Linked DNA regions of Anaeromyxobacter diazotrophicus. The main gene of each other region encodes a partner of the protein of the gene in region 3 in a complex. Links are inferred from orthologs where the notes say so. Each region holds a gene or a part of one and is shown on either strand. Other genes may lie near its edges. The genes, in order: secG, secA and secY.

What was found.
Region 1: secY (region 3) and secG share a complex: the UniProt entries of both Escherichia coli proteins name them as parts of the sec protein translocase complex. The link is inferred for Anaeromyxobacter diazotrophicus from one-to-one orthologs.
Region 2: the proteins of secY (region 3) and secA are in contact, whole or in part, in a crystal structure (PDB 3DIN), measured with the Thermotoga maritima proteins. The link is inferred for Anaeromyxobacter diazotrophicus from one-to-one orthologs. Residues at the interface, in WP_004081795.1 of Thermotoga maritima: Glu108, Gly109, Glu110, Glu111, Ala236, Glu237, Arg238, Arg239, Ile240, Thr241, Ile242, Gln243, Tyr244, Ala245, Arg246, Arg247, Val248, Thr249, Gly250, Arg251, Arg252, Val253, Tyr254, Gly256, Ala257, Ser258, Thr259, Tyr260, Leu261, Pro262; in WP_004082002.1 of Thermotoga maritima: Glu261, Ala262, Arg263, Lys300, Ala301, Arg302, Thr303, Ile304, Ile305, Leu323, Tyr324, Asp325, Pro326, Val329, Ser330, Tyr333, Ile336, Lys340, Phe345, Val349, Glu363, Phe364, Tyr374, Ser375, Gly376, Gly377, Glu393, Ile395, Thr482, Ser483.

The regions. Positions count from the first base shown.
Region 1 is NZ_BJTG01000004.1:265,339-270,254, forward strand. What follows is about bases 1-2,866. They hold secG (preprotein translocase subunit SecG), read left to right. Parts: upstream 1-1,185; coding sequence 1,186-1,548; downstream 1,549-2,866. Other genes in these bases: HWY08_RS09785 (phosphoglycerate kinase), read left to right, coding at 1-419; tpiA (triose-phosphate isomerase), read left to right, coding at 422-1,189; HWY08_RS09805 (hypothetical protein), read left to right, coding at 1,807-2,013; fdxA (ferredoxin FdxA), read right to left, coding at 2,121-2,447. Outside these bases: HWY08_RS09815 (inositol-3-phosphate synthase), read right to left, coding at 3,232-4,554; HWY08_RS09820 (DsrE family protein), read left to right, coding at 4,736-4,916. UniProt on the Escherichia coli protein: Subunit of the protein translocation channel SecYEG. Overexpression of some hybrid proteins has been thought to jam the protein secretion apparatus resulting in cell death; while this may be true it also results in FtsH-mediated degradation of SecY.
Region 2 is NZ_BJTG01000001.1:123,582-129,008, reverse strand. What follows is about bases 757-4,133. They hold secA (preprotein translocase subunit SecA), read left to right. Parts: upstream 757-1,095; coding sequence 1,096-3,933; downstream 3,934-4,133. Other genes in these bases: HWY08_RS00555 (DNA-3-methyladenine glycosylase family protein), read left to right, coding at 4,004-4,133; HWY08_RS00565 (M23 family metallopeptidase), read left to right, coding at 757-886. In the rest of the region: more of HWY08_RS00565, read left to right, coding at 1-756; more of HWY08_RS00555, read left to right, coding at 4,134-4,954; HWY08_RS00550 (acyl-CoA dehydrogenase FadE), read left to right, coding at 5,047-5,427. UniProt on the Escherichia coli protein: Required for protein export, interacts with the SecYEG preprotein conducting channel.
Region 3 is NZ_BJTG01000007.1:206,478-211,337, forward strand. What follows is about bases 633-3,442. They hold secY (preprotein translocase subunit SecY), read left to right. Parts: upstream 633-1,273; coding sequence 1,274-2,611; downstream 2,612-3,442. Other genes in these bases: rplO (50S ribosomal protein L15), read left to right, coding at 698-1,201; HWY08_RS15460 (adenylate kinase), read left to right, coding at 2,651-3,301; map (type I methionyl aminopeptidase), read left to right, coding at 3,345-3,442. In the rest of the region: rpsE (30S ribosomal protein S5), read left to right, coding at 1-382; rpmD (50S ribosomal protein L30), read left to right, coding at 395-628; more of map, read left to right, coding at 3,443-4,115; rpmJ (50S ribosomal protein L36), read left to right, coding at 4,315-4,431; rpsM (30S ribosomal protein S13), read left to right, coding at 4,469-4,860. UniProt on the Escherichia coli protein: The central subunit of the protein translocation channel SecYEG. Consists of two halves formed by TMs 1-5 and 6-10.

The DNA.
Region 1 (4,916 bases), on a different replicon or contig from region 3:
AGGCGCGCGGGGTGGACTTCATGCTGCCGGTGGACCACGTCTGCGGCGCCGAGGCCACCGCGACCGCGAAGCGCGAGGTGGTGAACGACCGGGCCATCCCGGACGGCCTCATCGGCCTCGACATCGGCCCGAAGACGCTCGACCGGTACCGGCAGCGCGTGCTCTCCGCCAAGACCGTCTTCTGGAACGGCCCCATGGGCCTCTTCGAGCAGAAGCCGTGGGCGGAGGGCACGTTCGGCGTCGCCCGCGCCATGGCCGAGTCGCCGGCGGTGACGGTGGTGGGCGGCGGCGACAGCGCGGCGGCGGTCGAGGAGGCCGGGCTGGTCCCGAAGATGAAGCACGTCTCCACCGGCGGCGGCGCCAGCCTCGAGTTCGTCGAGGGGCGCGTCCTCCCCGGCATCCAGGTGCTGGAGAGCTAGCGATGGCGACGCCCCGGCAGAAGTTCGTCTGCGGCAACTGGAAGATGTTCAAGACGACCGGCGAGGCGCGCGAGCTCGTGCGCGCCCTCGCGCCGCTCCTCCAGGGCGCGGCCGGGAAGGTCCAGGTGGCGGTGGCGCCCCCGTTCACCGCGCTCGCCGCGGCCGCGGAGGCGCTGCGCGGGACGCCGGTGGAGCTGGCGGCCCAGAACTGCCACTTCGAGCCGCAGGGCGCCTTCACCGGGGAGGTCTCCGTGCCGATGCTGGCCGACCTCGGGGTGAAGCACTGCATCGTCGGGCACAGCGAGCGCCGGCAGCTCTTCGGCGAGACCGACGAGGGGGTGCGCAAGAAGGCGGCCGCGCTGCTCCGGGCCGGGCTCCTCCCCATCGTCTGCGTCGGCGAGACCTTGCAGGAGCGCGAGGCGGGCCGGACGCTCGAGGTCGTGTCGCGCCAGGTGCGCGGCGCGCTCGAGGGGCTGGCGGCGGCCGACGTGGCGCGGCTCACGCTCGCCTACGAGCCGGTGTGGGCCATCGGCACCGGCAAGACCGCCACCACCGCCCAGGCGCAGGAGGTCCACGCCGCGGCGCGTCAGCTCCTCCGCCAGCTCTTCGGCGCGGCGGCGGAGGAAGTTCGCATCCAGTACGGCGGTTCCGTCAAGCCGGACAACGCCGCCGAGCTCATGGCGCAGCCCGACGTCGACGGCGCGCTCGTCGGGGGCGCGAGCCTCAAGGCGCCCGATTTCTCGAACATCGTGAAAGGTGCACTCCGTTGATCACCCTCGTCACCGTCGTCCACGTCATCGTCTGCGTCGTCCTCATCCTCGTGATCTTGCTGCAGGCCGGGAAGGGCGGCGGCATGGGCGCGGCCTTCGGTGGCGGCTCGCAGACGGTCTTCGGCGGCCGCGGCGCGCAGACCTTCCTCGGCAAGGTGACGAGCGCCTGCGCGGCGATCTTCATGATCACCTCGCTCACGCTCGCCTACCACGCCTCCCACACCAGCTCGGTCGTGAAGCCCGACTTCGCCGCCCCGGCGCGGCCGGCCGGCCCGACCGGCGAGACGAACGTCCCGGCGCCTCCGCCGCTCGGCCAGACGAGCGCTCCGCAGAGCCCGGCGCCCGCGCCCGCGAAGTAGGCGGGGGCTCGTCCCCCGCCGCAGCGCCTCCAAAAGAAAAGGGACCCGTCGCCGGGTCCCTTTTTCGTTGCTGCTTCTCGAGTGCCCAGGGCGAGATTCGAACTCGCACGCCTTACGGCGCCACCCCCTCAAGATGGTGTGTCTACCAGTTCCACCACCTGGGCGTTTCGGCGGGGCTTATCTAGCAAACGGCCGTCTGGGGCGCAAGGAGGCGTTGCGCGTGCTTGCCACTTCTCCGGCGTGCGTTACCCATCTCACATGAACACGGAGCTTCAGGAGGAGACGACGACTCGCGATCTGGACCTGCCGGGCGCCTGCGTGGGCTGCGGCGGACCCCTCGCCGCCCGCTTCAGCCCGGGGCGCGCACATGGTGTGTGCTTCACCTGCCACCTCGTCAGCGAGCTGGGCCTGGCCCGCTCCGCCGAGGGCGTGCAGCTCATCCAGCTGCCCCGCGCAGCCGCCTAGGCGGCCGCGGGCGGCGCCGGGGGCCCCGAGGCCCTCCAGCGGGCCCGGGAGGTCTCCAGAGGCCTTCCCGCGGCCCCGCCGAGGCGCCGCCGGACGCCGGGGACCCGCTACCCGCCCTCGAGCATGTCCCGCGTCTTCTCCTTGTCCTTCCACTCGTCCGCGGTGGGGAGCGGGTCCTTCTTCTCCGTGATGTTGGGCCAGGTCTTGGAGAGCGAGGCGTTGAGGGCGACGTACTCCGTCCAGCGCTCGGGGAGGCTCTCCTCGGGGAAGATGGCCTTGGTCGGGCAGGCCGGCTCGCAGGCGCCGCAGTCGATGCACTCGTCGGGGTGGATGACGAGGAAGTTGGGCCCCTCGTAGAAGCAGTCGACGGGGCAGACCTCGACACAGTCCGTGTACTTGCACTTGATGCAGGGCGCCGCGACGACGTAGGGCATGAGGGAACGCTCCTTTCGCGCATGGATAATGGCCGCGCCGGGCTGCGCAAGCGTGACTCCGGGCAGACCCCTTCGGCTCGGCGGTTCGCCCGGCCCGCGCGCGCCGGGGCACGACGCGGTACGTGGCGATACGCGCCGGCGTGTCCGAGGGGGGGCGCGAAGCGGCGCACGGCTCCGGCCGCGTGGTCCTCGCGCCGCGCGTGTAGCTCGGGGCCACGCCGCGCGACGCGTGACCCGGGACGGCCGGCGAAAAACTCGCTCGCGCGGTGGCGGGTGCACGAACTGAACGCCGCGCTCGCTCAGACAGTTTCGCCGGCCGACACGGCACACAGGGCGCGGCGTGGCGGCCACGGGCCACGTGGGCGGCGCTGCGGAGGCGGCCTTCGCCGCGCGCCGCTTCGCGCCCCACCGCGCGGCGTGTTCGCGCTCGCCGCCAGCCCGCTCGCGGAGCGACGCCGGGAGGCGGCGGGGTGGCCCTCCGCCGGAGCGCAGGCCGACCTGCGGAAGAGCACGCTCGGTGAACAGGCGCTGCACCGCCGGTGCCGCGCCGCGCGCGTTTTTCCCGCGCCTCCGCGGCGCGGCACGTTGCGGTGCAAGCCGCCGAGCGTTTCTGAACCGGCGGCCGTAGCAATCCGGCAGGTCGTCGCCGAGCACCGCCGGAGGGCCACCCCGCCGCCGACCCCCGGCAACCCCGCGAAGGAGTACCCCGCGGGCGTCCGAAAGAGCACCGCCGCCGGCCCCAGGGAGGCCGGCGGCGGGAGTACCACCTCAGGGATCGCGGACCTCAGTCCTCGTAGTAGTCGAGCCCGAGGTGCGTCACGAGCTCCTCGCCGGCCAGGTGGCGGAGCGTGTTCTTGAGCTTCGTCTGCTGGATGAAGAGGTCGTGCTCCGGGTAGAGCCCCTCGGCGTGCTGCGGGCTCTTGAAGAAGAACGACATCCACTCCTGGATGCCCTTCATCCCCGAGCGCGCCGCCAGGTCGATGAAGAGGGCGATGTCGAGCGCCACCGGCGCCGCGAGGATGGAGTCGCGGCACTGGAAGTTGACCTTGATCTGCATCGGGTAGCCGAGCCACCCCTTGATGTCGATCGCGTCCCAGCCTTCCTTGTTGTCGCGCCGCGGCGGGTAGTAGTGGATGGTGACCTTGTGGTCGAAGTGGCCGTAGAGCTCCGGGTAGAGCTTCGGCTGCAGGATGTGCTCGAGGACCGAGAGCTTCGAGACCTCCTTGGTCTTGAAGCTGCCCGGGTCGTCCAGCACCTCGCCGTCGCGGTTGCCGAGGATGTTGGTCGAGAACCAGCCCTCGAGGCCGAGCATGCGCGCCTTCAGCATGGGCGCGATGGTCGTCTTCATGAGCGTCTGGCCGGTCTTGAAGTCCTTGCCCATCACCGGCACGCCCTGCTCCTTCGCGAGCTGCAGGAGGGCCGGGGTGTCGATGGTGAGGTTCGGGGCGCCGTTCGCGAACGGCACGCCCTCCTTCAGCGCCGCCCAGGCGTAGATCATCGAGGGCGCGATGGCCGGGTCGTTGTCCTGGAGGCCCTTCTCGAAGCTCGCCAGGTCGCCGTGGACGGCCGAGGGCTCGATGTAGACCTCGGTCGAGGCGCACCACAGCATGACCGCGCGGTCGCAGCCGTTGTCCTTCATGAAGCGGCGGATGTCGGCGCGCAGCTGCTCGCCGAGCTCGCGCTTGGTGGGCGCCTTCTTCACGTGCGTGCCGTGGAGCCGCTTCACGTACTCGGGCGCGAAGACCGCCTCCATGGGCTTGATGGCCTGGAGCGGCTCCTTGAGCTGATCGAGCAGGTCCTGCTCGAGGACCTGCGCGTGCGTGGCCGAGGCGTAGGCGTCGTCCGGGAAGACGTCCCAGCCGCCGAAGCGGATGTCCTCCAGCGCGGCGATGGGCACCAGCTCCTTGATGAGCGGCGAGCGGTTCTCGTTCCGCTTGCCGAGCCGGATGCGGCCCATCTGCGTGACGGAGCCGATGGGCTCGGCGAGGCCGCGCTTCACCGCCTCGACGCCGGCGAAGAGGGTGGTGGCGACCGCGCCCATCCCCGGCGTGAGCAGCGCGAGGCGTCCCTTGGCGGGGGCGATGGTGGGCTTGTTCGTGGGCTTCACGTGTGTGTTCTCCTCGCGCGCTGTGGCGCAGACATGCGCGGCGGCCTCACCCGCGATCCGGCCTGCAGAGCGAGGGGACCGATGCGACGGGTGGGGTTCCGGCGCGCGCCGGCTCGGCAGGGTACACTTCCTCGACCATGGGATCCAAGCATCGAACGGGTGGCGGGATGGCGCAGGCGGCATGAGAGCGCTCGTCCTCTTCCTCCGGGCGCCGGAATGGGAGGCGCGGCACCACGCGATCTCGCTCGCCATCACGGCCGCGGCGCTGGGCGACGAGGTGCACCTGGCGCTCTTTGGGGGGGCCCTCTCGGCCTTCGCCCGGGGCCAGTTCGGCGACGGCGCCCCCGAGGCCGCGCGGGCCG
Region 2 (5,427 bases), on a different replicon or contig from region 3:
CACCCTGATCGTCGTCAGCGATCACTCGCAGGCGGTGCGGAAGTTCCGCCTGCCGCGTCGCTGGCTGCGCCGCGGCGCCTACGCGGGGGGTGGCGTGGCCCTCGTCGGGCTCCTCACGCTCGGGCACTACTTCAGCCTGCTCGGCACCGGCACCGAGAACCGCATCCTGCGCGAGGAGAACGCGCAGCTGCGCTCACAGATCCTGCTCGTCCAGGAGAAGGTGGCCCACATCTCCGCCACCCTCGACCGCGTGGAGCGGTTCGACGCCAAGCTGCGCACCGCCGTCACGCAGCTCCAGGATCCGGAGCGGGGCCTCGCCATCGGGCCGGTCGGCAAGAGCGCGGAGACGCCCCTCGCCGGCGCCGCGCCCGCCGCGCACGAGAGCGTGGCGGCGCTCCCGGGCCGCCTCGCCTCGCTCGAGTCGGAGGCGACGCGCCAAGAGTCGTCCCTGCGCGAGCTGCAGGAGTACTTCGACGACCAGAAGTCGTTGCTCGCCTCGACGCCGTCCCTGTGGCCGGCCCGCGGCTGGGTGACCTCCGACTTCGGCGTGCGGGTCGATCCCTACACCGCCGAGCGGATGATGCACCGCGGGCTCGACATCGCCACCGCGACCGGTCAGCCGGTCTACTCCCCCTCGGACGGGACGGTCGTCTTCGCGGGGACCGAGGGCGGCTACGGCAAGGTGCTCGTCATCGACCACGGCTACGGCGTGAAGACCCGCTACGGCCACCTCTCCGAGATCTTCGCCAAGCTGGGCGAGCGCGTGAAGCGCGGCGCCCGGGTCGCGGCGGTCGGGAACACCGGCCGCTCGACCGGTCCGCACCTCCACTACGAGGTGCGCGTGAACGGGATCCCGGAGAATCCGCGGAAGTTCATCCTCGAGTAGGGGGCTGCGCGGGCCCTGCGGCGCGCGGCGCGCGCCCGCCATTTGCTTTGGGCTGGCCCTGCGTTACCTAAGAAGGTAGCTTCGGCCCGCCTGTCGCCTGGGGGCTGGGCAGCCAGCCGAATCGGCCCTCGTCACGGGCGCTTGCGCCGTCTACCGCGGCGTGGGGCGCTCGCGTCGTTTCGAGGCGGACCGCTCATTAAGGAAGCCGGATGCTGAACTACGTCCTCAAGAAGATCGTCGGCACGAAGAACGAGCGCGAGCTGCGCCGGATCACCCCGCTCGTCGCCCAGGTGGCGGCGCTCGAGCCGAAGATGAAGGCGCTCGCCGACGACGACTTCCCGCGCCTCACCGCGCGCTGGAAGGAGGAGGTCCAGCAGAAGGGCCGCCCGCTCGAGGAGCTCATGCCCGAGGTGTTCGCCGCCGTCCGCGAGGCGGGCGTGCGCGCGCTCGGGATGCGGCACTTCGACGTCCAGCTCATCGGCGGCGCCGTGCTGCACCACGGGAAGATCGCCGAGATGAAGACCGGCGAGGGCAAGACCCTGGTCGCGACGCTCCCCTGCGCGCTCAACGCGCTCGCCGGCCGCGGCGTCCACGTCGTCACCGTGAACGACTACCTGGCCCGCCGCGACGCCGAGTGGATGGGGCGGCTGTACCGGTTCCTCGGCCTCTCCACCGGCGTCATCGTGCACGGGCTCACCGACCAGGAGCGTCAGCGCGAGTACGGCTGCGACATCACCTACGGCCAGAACAACGAGTTCGGCTTCGACTACCTGCGCGACAACATGAAGTTCCGGCTGCAGGACTACGTGCAGCGGGAGCTCCACTACGCCATCGTCGACGAGGTCGACTCCATCCTCATCGACGAGGCGCGCACGCCGCTCATCATCAGCGGCCCCTCCGACGAGGCCACCGACAAGTACTACGTGGTGAACCAGGTCATCCCCTCGATGATCAAGGACCAGGACTTCACCGTCGATGAGAAGACGCGCACGGTGGTGATGACCGACTCCGGCATCGGGAAGATGGAGAAGAAGCTCGGCGTCGGGAACCTGTACGACCCCGACCAGATCGAGCTCCTGCACCACGTCGAGCAGGCGCTCCGGGCGCACCACCTCTACCGCAACGAGGTGGACTACGTGGTGAAGGAGGGCGAGGTCGTCATCGTCGACGAGTTCACCGGCCGCATCATGCCGGGCCGGCGCTGGTCGGACGGCCTCCACCAGGCCATCGAGGCGAAGGAGGGCGTCAAGATCGAGAACGAGAACCAGACGCTCGCCACCATCTCCTTCCAGAACTACTTCCGCATGTACTCGAAGCTGGCCGGCATGACCGGCACGGCCGACACCGAGGCGGCGGAGTTCGCCGACATCTACAAGCTCGACGTGGTGGTCATCCCCACCAACCGCAAGAACGTCCGCAAGGACTCCGAGGACGTCGTCTACAAGACCGAGCGCGAGAAGTTCGGCGCGCTGTGCACCGAGATCGAGGAGCGGAGCAAGAAGGGGCAGCCGATCCTGGTCGGCACCGTCTCGGTGGCGAAGAGCGAGGTGGTCTCGTCGCTGCTCAAGAAGCGCGGCGTGCCGCACAACGTCCTCAACGCGAAGCACCACCAGCGCGAGGCCGAGATCGTCGCCCAGGCCGGCCGCAAGGGGGCGGTCACCATCTCCACCAACATGGCCGGCCGCGGCACCGACATCCTGCTCGGCGGCAACCCGGAGATGATGGCGAAGCACGAGCTGGGCCCCGCCCCCGACGCGCCCATGGAGGGCGAGGAGGAGGCCGCGTTCCAGGAGCGCCGCGCCGACTGGGAGAAGCGCCTCGCCGAGCTGACGGCGCGCCTCAAGGAGCAGACCGCGAAGGAGCACGAGGAGGTGACCGCGGCGGGGGGCCTCCACATCGTCGGCACCGAGCGCCACGAGTCCCGCCGCATCGACAACCAGCTGCGCGGCCGCGGCGGCCGGCAGGGCGACCCCGGCTCGTCCATCTTCTACCTGTCCCTCGAGGACGACCTGATGCGCATCTTCGGGTCGGACCGCATCTCCCGCATGATGGAGACGCTGGGGATGAAGGAGGGCGAGCAGATCGAGCACCGCTGGCTCACCAAGGCCATCGAGAACGCCCAGAAGAAGGTCGAGGCCCACAACTTCGACATCCGCAAGAACCTGCTCGAGTACGACGACGTGATGAACCAGCAGCGCAAGTCGGTCTACCGGCTGCGCCGAATGGTGCTCGGGTTCGGCGCGGGCGTGCCGGTGGTGGAGTTCGACGAGGACCCGAAGACCCGCAAGAAGACCCGCCGCGAGCAGGTGTGGAGCTGGGACGACGAGCGCGAGCACGTGCTCGACCTCATCGAGGACCTCGTCGTGGACATGGTGGCGAACACCTGCCCCGAGGGCACGTCGCCCGCGAAGTGGGACCTCGACGCGCTGTCCGCGCTGGTGAAGGACCAGTTCGGCCTTGAGGTGAAGTTCACCGGGCCGGCCTCCGGCCGCGGCGGCGAGGCGCGCGCGGCCATCGAGGAGCAGGTCTACAACGTGGTCGAGAAGGCCTACCGGGCGAAGGAGGAGCAGCTCGGGAAGGACCAGGACGGCGTGCCGGTGCTGCGCCGCTGGGAGCAGTACATCTACCTCCAGTCGATCGACCAGCTGTGGAAGGACCACCTGCTCGCGATGGATCACCTGCGGCAGGGGATCGGGCTCCGCGGCTACGGCCAGAAGGACCCGAAGCAGGAGTACAAGAAGGAAGGCTACGAGATGTTCGTCCAGATGACCTGGCGCGTGAAGAGCGCGGTCATCGGCAACATCCTGCGCCTGCAGCTCGTCCGGCAGGAGACGGCCGAGGAGATCGAGGCGAAGCGCCTCGCCCTGGCGCGCCGCCAGCGCGTCACCGAGAGCCACGGGGCCGAGGCGGACGGCGAGGCGCGCAAGCCGGTCAAGCAGGAGACGGTGGTCCGCACGCAGCCCAAGGTGGGCCGGAACGACCCCTGCCCCTGCGGCTCGGGCAAGAAGTACAAGAAGTGCCACGGGGCGACTGAGGCAACCGCCTGACGGCGGCGGGGCGCAGGGCCCCCCCGACAACGACCGGTAGGGCGGGGGCTCGTCCCCCGCCGCCAGCGCCGTGGACACCCCCTCCCCCTTCGACCTCGACCTCACCGTCCGCAGCCACGGGTTCTACGACCTCGCGCCCTGGCGCTACGACGCCGGGCGGAAGGTGCTCGCGCGCCCGCTCCGGCTCGCGCCGGGCCGGGTGGTGGACGTCGAGGTGGCGCCGCGGGACGGCGCGGGCGGCGGGCTCGCGCTCCGCGTCCGGGCGGAGGGCCGGCTCTCGGCGGCCGAGTCCGCGGAGGCGCGGCGGCAGGTGCGCGTCTGCCTCGGGCTCGACGAGGACCTCGCCCCCTTCTACGCCAGGATCCGCGAGCTCGAGGCGGGCAGGGGACGAGCCCCCGCCCTACGGCGTGCACGCTCCTCGTTGCCTGCCCTCGCCTGGGCTGCGGAGCGCGGGGCTGGGCGCCTGCTGCGCTCGCCGACGGTCTTCGAGGACGCGGTGAAGACGCTCTGCACGACCAACTGCTCCTGGGCGCTCACCCGCGTCATGACCGCGAACCTGGTGGAGCGGCTCGGGGAGCCGGGCCCCGGCGGCGCGCGCGCGTTCCCGTCGCCCCAGGCGATGGCGGCCGCGCCGGAGCGCTTCTACCGCGACGCCGTCCGGGCCGGTTACCGCGCCGGCGCCCTCCGCGAGCTGGCGCGCCGGGTGGCGAGCGGGGAGCTCGACGTGGAGGCCTGGCGCGATCCGGCGCGCGCCACCGGGGCGCTGGCGGAGGAGATCGCCGGGCTCGCGGGCTACGGCCCCTACGCCACCGAGCACCTGCTCCGGCTCCTCGGGCGCCACGACCACCTGGCGCTCGACTCCTGGACCCGTGCGAAGCTCATGCGGCTGCGCGGGCGCCGCCGGGTCCCCACCGACCGCGCCCTGCGCGCCTGGTACGCTCCGTACGGGCGCTTCGCCGGCCTCGCCATGTGGCTCGAGGTCACCGCCGACTGGCACGGGCCGGCGTCCAGCTGGCCCTGAGGGGGCCTCGCGGCGGTTCGGTTGACGCGGCGCAGCGGCGTCGACATGTTCGAGTGCGGCTGTTGACCCGAGAATCAACGGAGCCTTCGCCCATGTCGAACCCAGCGCAGATCCTCGATGTTTCCGCCCTCCCGCCCGGCGGCGGGTTCCTGCTCGCCCCGGTCGGCCAGGAGCGCATCCGGACCCCCGACGACTTCACCGAGGACCAGCGCGCCTTCTTCCGGACCGCGGAGCAGTTCGCGGAGGAGCGGGTGCTCGCGAACGCCGCCCGCATCGAGAAGAAGGACTATCCGTTCGTGCGGCAGCTCCTGCGCGAGGCGGGCGAGCTCGGGCTCCTCGGGCTCGACGTGCCGGAGGCGTACGGCGGGCTGGGCCAGGACGAGACCTCGTCGATGCTCGTCACCGAGGCGATGGCGAGGCTCGGCGCCTGGTCGGTGACCTTCGGGGCGCAGGTCGGCATCGGCTCCCTGCCC
Region 3 (4,860 bases):
CGACGGCCAGGGTCACGTCGGCGTCGGCCTCGGCAAGGCGAACGAGGTCCCCGAGGCGATCCGCAAGGGTGGGGAGCAGGCGAAGAAGCACCTGTTCAAGGTGCCGCTCGTCGGCACCACCATCCCGCACGAGGTGCTCGGCCACTTCGGCGCCGGCCGCGTGCTGCTCAAGCCGGCCGGGGAGGGCACCGGCGTCATCGCCGGCGGCTCCGTCCGCGCCGTGCTCGAGGCGGCCGGCATCCGCAACGTGCTCACCAAGTGCCAGGGCTCGCGGAACCCCCACAACGTCATCAAGGCGACCGTGGCCGGCCTCAAGCGGCTCCGCTCCGCCGACGACAACGCGCGCCTGCGCGGCAAGCAGCTGGCCGAGCTGCAGGGCTAGCCGGAGGAAGACATGTCCGCCATTCGCGTGAAGCTCGTCAGCGGTCTCGCGGGTTGCCCGGCTCCGCACCGCGTCGTGGTGCAGGGCCTGGGCCTCAAGAAGATGAACTCGACGAAGCTGCTGCCCGACACCCCGCAGACGCTGGGGATGATCGACAAGGTGCGGTACCTCGTCACCTGGGAGCGCGTCGACGCCGCGCCGCCCCTCGGGCGCAAGGCCCGCAAGCAGGCGGCCGCCAAGTCGTAGCGCCGCCGCGACCAGCCGCCGCAGGCGGGACAACGGTCGCCCATCTGGGTTAAAAGGGAGATTCCGACGATGTCACTCAGCCAGCTCAAGGCGCCCAAGGGCGCGAACCGCGAGCGCAAGCGGGTCGGCCGCGGCCAGGCCTCCGGCCTCGGCAAGACGGCCGGCCGCGGCGGCAAGGGCCAGAAGGCCCGCAGCGGCAACATGCACTTCGAGGGCTTCGAGGGCGGCCAGATGCCGCTCCAGCGGCGCCTGCCGAAGTTCGGCTTCACCAACGTCTTCCGCCGCGACTTCGACGAGGTCCAGGTGGCGAAGCTCGCGGCGCTGCCCGCGGGCTCGGTGGTGGACCAGGCGGCGCTCGCCCAGGCCGGCCTCATCCGCAAGAACGCCGAGGGCGTGGTGGTGCTCGGGCAGGGCGAGCTCACCGGCGCCTACACCGTGAAGGCCGACCGCGTCACGGCCGGCGCCCGCGCGGCCATCGAGAAGGCGGGCGGCAAGGTGGAGGTGCTCCCCAAGCCGCAGACGATGTACCAGAAGGCGAAGGCCGCCAAGGTCGCCGCCAAGAAGAAGGCGTAACCGCGGGCCACGGCCCGCCGTGGATGACGCAGGGCGGGGCGCGTCTCCGCCGGAACGTTGAGAGGCGTGCGCATGGTGACGAGCGGCATCGCGAACATGTTCCGCATCCCGGAGCTGCGCAAGCGGCTCCTCTTCACGCTCGGCATCCTCGCCGTCTACCGGCTCGGGATCTTCGTCACCACCCCCGGCGTGGACCGCGTCGCCATGCGGCGGGTGGTGGCGAGCTCGGGCGGCCTGCTCGGGCTCTTCAACCTCTTCTCCGGCGGCGCCCTCGAGCAGCTCTCGATCTTCGCGCTCGGGATCATGCCGTACATCTCGGCCTCCATCATCCTGCAGCTCCTCACCGTGGTCATCCCGGCGCTGGAGAAGATGCAGAAGGAGGGCGAGGTCGGCCGGCGCAAGATCACCCAGTACACGCGCTATGGCACCATCGTGCTGTCGGTGATCCAGGGCATCGGGATCGCCACCTACCTCGAGTCGCTGCGCGACAACACCGGGCTCATGGTGGTGCAGAACCCGGGCTGGGGCTTCCGCCTCCTCACCGTCATCTCGCTCGCCGCCGGCACCGCCTTCATCATGTGGATGGGCGAGCAGATCACCGAGCGCGGCGTGGGCAACGGCATCTCGCTCATCATCTTCGCCGGCATCGTGGCGCGCATCCCCGACGCCATCTACCAGACCTGGGCCGCCTACCGGACGCCGGGCGCCGGGCTGGACGAGTTCAAGGTCCTCGCGCTCCTCGCCCTGATGGTGGCGGTGGTGGCCGTCATCGTCTTCTTCGAGCGCGGCCAGCGCCGGATCCCGGTGCAGTACGCGAAGCGGGTGGTGGGGCGGAAGCTCTACGGCGGGCAGTCGACGCACCTGCCGCTCAAGGTGAACACCGCCGGCGTCATCCCGCCCATCTTCGCGAGCTCGGTGCTGCTCTTCCCGGCCACCCTCGCCTCGTGGTTCCCCTTCCTGTCGCGGCTCTCCGACCAGATGCGCCCGGGGAGCTGGATCTACAACACGTTCTACGTCGCCATGATCGTGTTCTTCGCCTACTTCTACACGGCGGTCACGTTCAACCCGGTCGACGTGGCGGACAACCTCAAGAAGTACGGCGGGTACATCCCGGGCATCCGCCCCGGCAAGACGACGGCCGACTACATCGACCACGTCCTCTCGCGCATCACCTTCGGCGGGGCCATCTACATCGCCGCGGTCTGCGTGCTGCCGACCCTGCTCATCAACCAGTTCGGCGTCCCGTTCTACTTCGGCGGGACGGCGCTCCTCATCGTGGTCGGCGTCGCGCTCGACACCGTGCAGCAGATCGAGGGGCACCTCATCACCCGGCACTACGAGGGCTTCACCGGCCCGCGCGGCCCGCGCATCCGCGGCCGCCGCGTCGGCAGCGCCACCGTCGGCGCCTGACGCCCGCGCGCCGGCCAGCGCCGGCGCCTGGAGACCTCCATGATCCTCATCCTCCTCGGTCCCCCCGGCGCGGGGAAGGGCACGCAGGCGAAGCTGCTCGCGCGCGAGTACGGCATCCCGCACATCTCGACCGGCGACATGTTCCGCGACCACAAGGCGCGGGGCACCGAGCTCGGCAAGAAGATCCAGGCCATCATGGACGCGGGCGGCCTCGTCACCGACGACGTGACGAACGCGCTCGTGAAGGACCGCCTGGGCCGCCCGGACGTCGGGCCCGGCTTCATCCTCGACGGCTATCCCCGCACCACCGCCCAGGCCGAGTACCTCGAGGCGCTGCTCCAGTCGATGGGGCGGCACATCGACCGCGTGCTCTCGTACGAGGTGGCGGAGGAGCTCGTCGTCGAGCGCATCAGCGGCCGGCGGAGCTGCCCGAAGTGCGGGGCGGTCTACCACGTGTCGGCGAACCCGCCGCGCGCGCCGGGCGTCTGCGACCGGGAGGGCGCCGCCCTCGTCCAGCGCGACGACGACCGCCCCGAGAACGTCAAGAAGCGGATGCAGGAGTACGCCGACAAGACCTGGCCGCTCAAGCGCTTCTACCAGGAGCGCGGCAAGGTGGCCGAGATCGAGGGCGTCGGCACGCCGGACGGCATCCTCGCCGCCACGAAGCTCGCGCTGGGCGCGGCGCGATGATCGGGCGGAGCCCCGCCGACGGCGGGGAGGCCGCCGCGCTGGCATGAGGGAGCACCTGGAGCTGAGGAGCGCTGCCGAGATCGCCCGCATCCGCGAGGCGAGCCTCGTCGTGCACGACGTGCTGGCCGAGGTGGCCGCGGCCGCCGTGCCGGGGGTGACCACCGGCGAGCTCGACCGGCTCGCCGCGCGGGCCACCGCGGCCCGGGGCGCGACGCCGGCCTTCCTCGGCTACCACGGCTACCCGGCCGTCATCTGCATTTCGGTGAACGACGAGGTGGTGCACGGCATCCCCTCCGACCGGCGGGCGCTGGTCGAGGGCGACGTGGTCGGGCTCGACTTCGGCGTCTCGCTCGGCGGCTGGTTCGGCGACGCGGCGCGCACCGTGCCGGTGGGCCGGGTCTCGCCGGCGGCGGCGCGCCTGCTCCAGGTGGGGGCGGAGGCGCTCAGGCGCGGGGTGGCGGCGGCGGTGCCGGACGCCCGGCTCGGGGACGTGGGGTTCGCGGTGCAGCAGTACGTGGAGGGGGAGGGCTGCTCGGTCGTGCGCGACTTCGTCGGGCACGGCATCGGCCGCAAGCTGCACGAGCCGCCGCAGGTCCCGAACTACGGCGCCCCCGGGACGGGGCTCAGGCTCCGGCCCGGCATGGTGCTCGCCATCGAGCCCATGGTGAACGCGGGCGGGTTCGAGGTGAGGACGCTGGACGACGGCTGGACGGCGGTGACGGCGGACGGCAGCCTCTCCGCCCACTTCGAGCACACGGTCGCCATCACGGAGGACGGGCCGGTGGTGCTGTCGGAGCCCCCGAAAAGAGGTTGAAGCGCGCGGCAGACGTTGCAGGGGCGGAATGCCTGTGTTATAGGGCGCCCTTCGCAAACTGCCCGAGGTGGGGGAGGGCGGTGCGAGAGCTTTGAAGTGACGGCGCTCCGGGACATCCCCGGTCGCCAGTCCCGCCGGAAGCCGCGGCGGGGCTTTTCGTCTGGACGAGCGAGATTTTTTCTCGGGAGGCAGTGGCATCATGAAGGTCCGCGCGTCGGTCAAGAAGATTTGCGACAAGTGCAAGGTCATCAAGCGCAAGGGCGTCGTGCGGATCATCTGCCCCGCCAACCCGCGCCACAAGCAGCGCCAGGGCTAGCCCCGGCGCACCGCCAGGAACCAGGAGAACAGCGAAGATGGCCCGTATCGCAGGCGTCGACCTCCCCCGCGAGAAGCGCATCGAGATCTCGCTCCAGTACATCTACGGAATCGGCAGGACCTCCGCGAAGAAGATCTGCGGGAACGCCGGCGTCTCCGTGACGACCCGGACCAAGGATCTCACCGACGACGAGGTGCGCCGGCTGCGCGAGACCATCGAGCAGTCGTTCAAGGTCGAGGGCGACCTCCGCCGCGAGATCTCCATGAACGTGAAGCGGCTCATGGACCTCGGCTGCTACCGCGGCCTGCGCCACCGCAAGGGCCTGCCGGTCCGCGGCCAGCGCACGCACACCAACGCCCGCACCCGCAAGGGCCCGAAGCGCGGCCTCGTCCGGAAGCCGGCCGCCGCCGCCCCGGCCCCCAAGGCCTA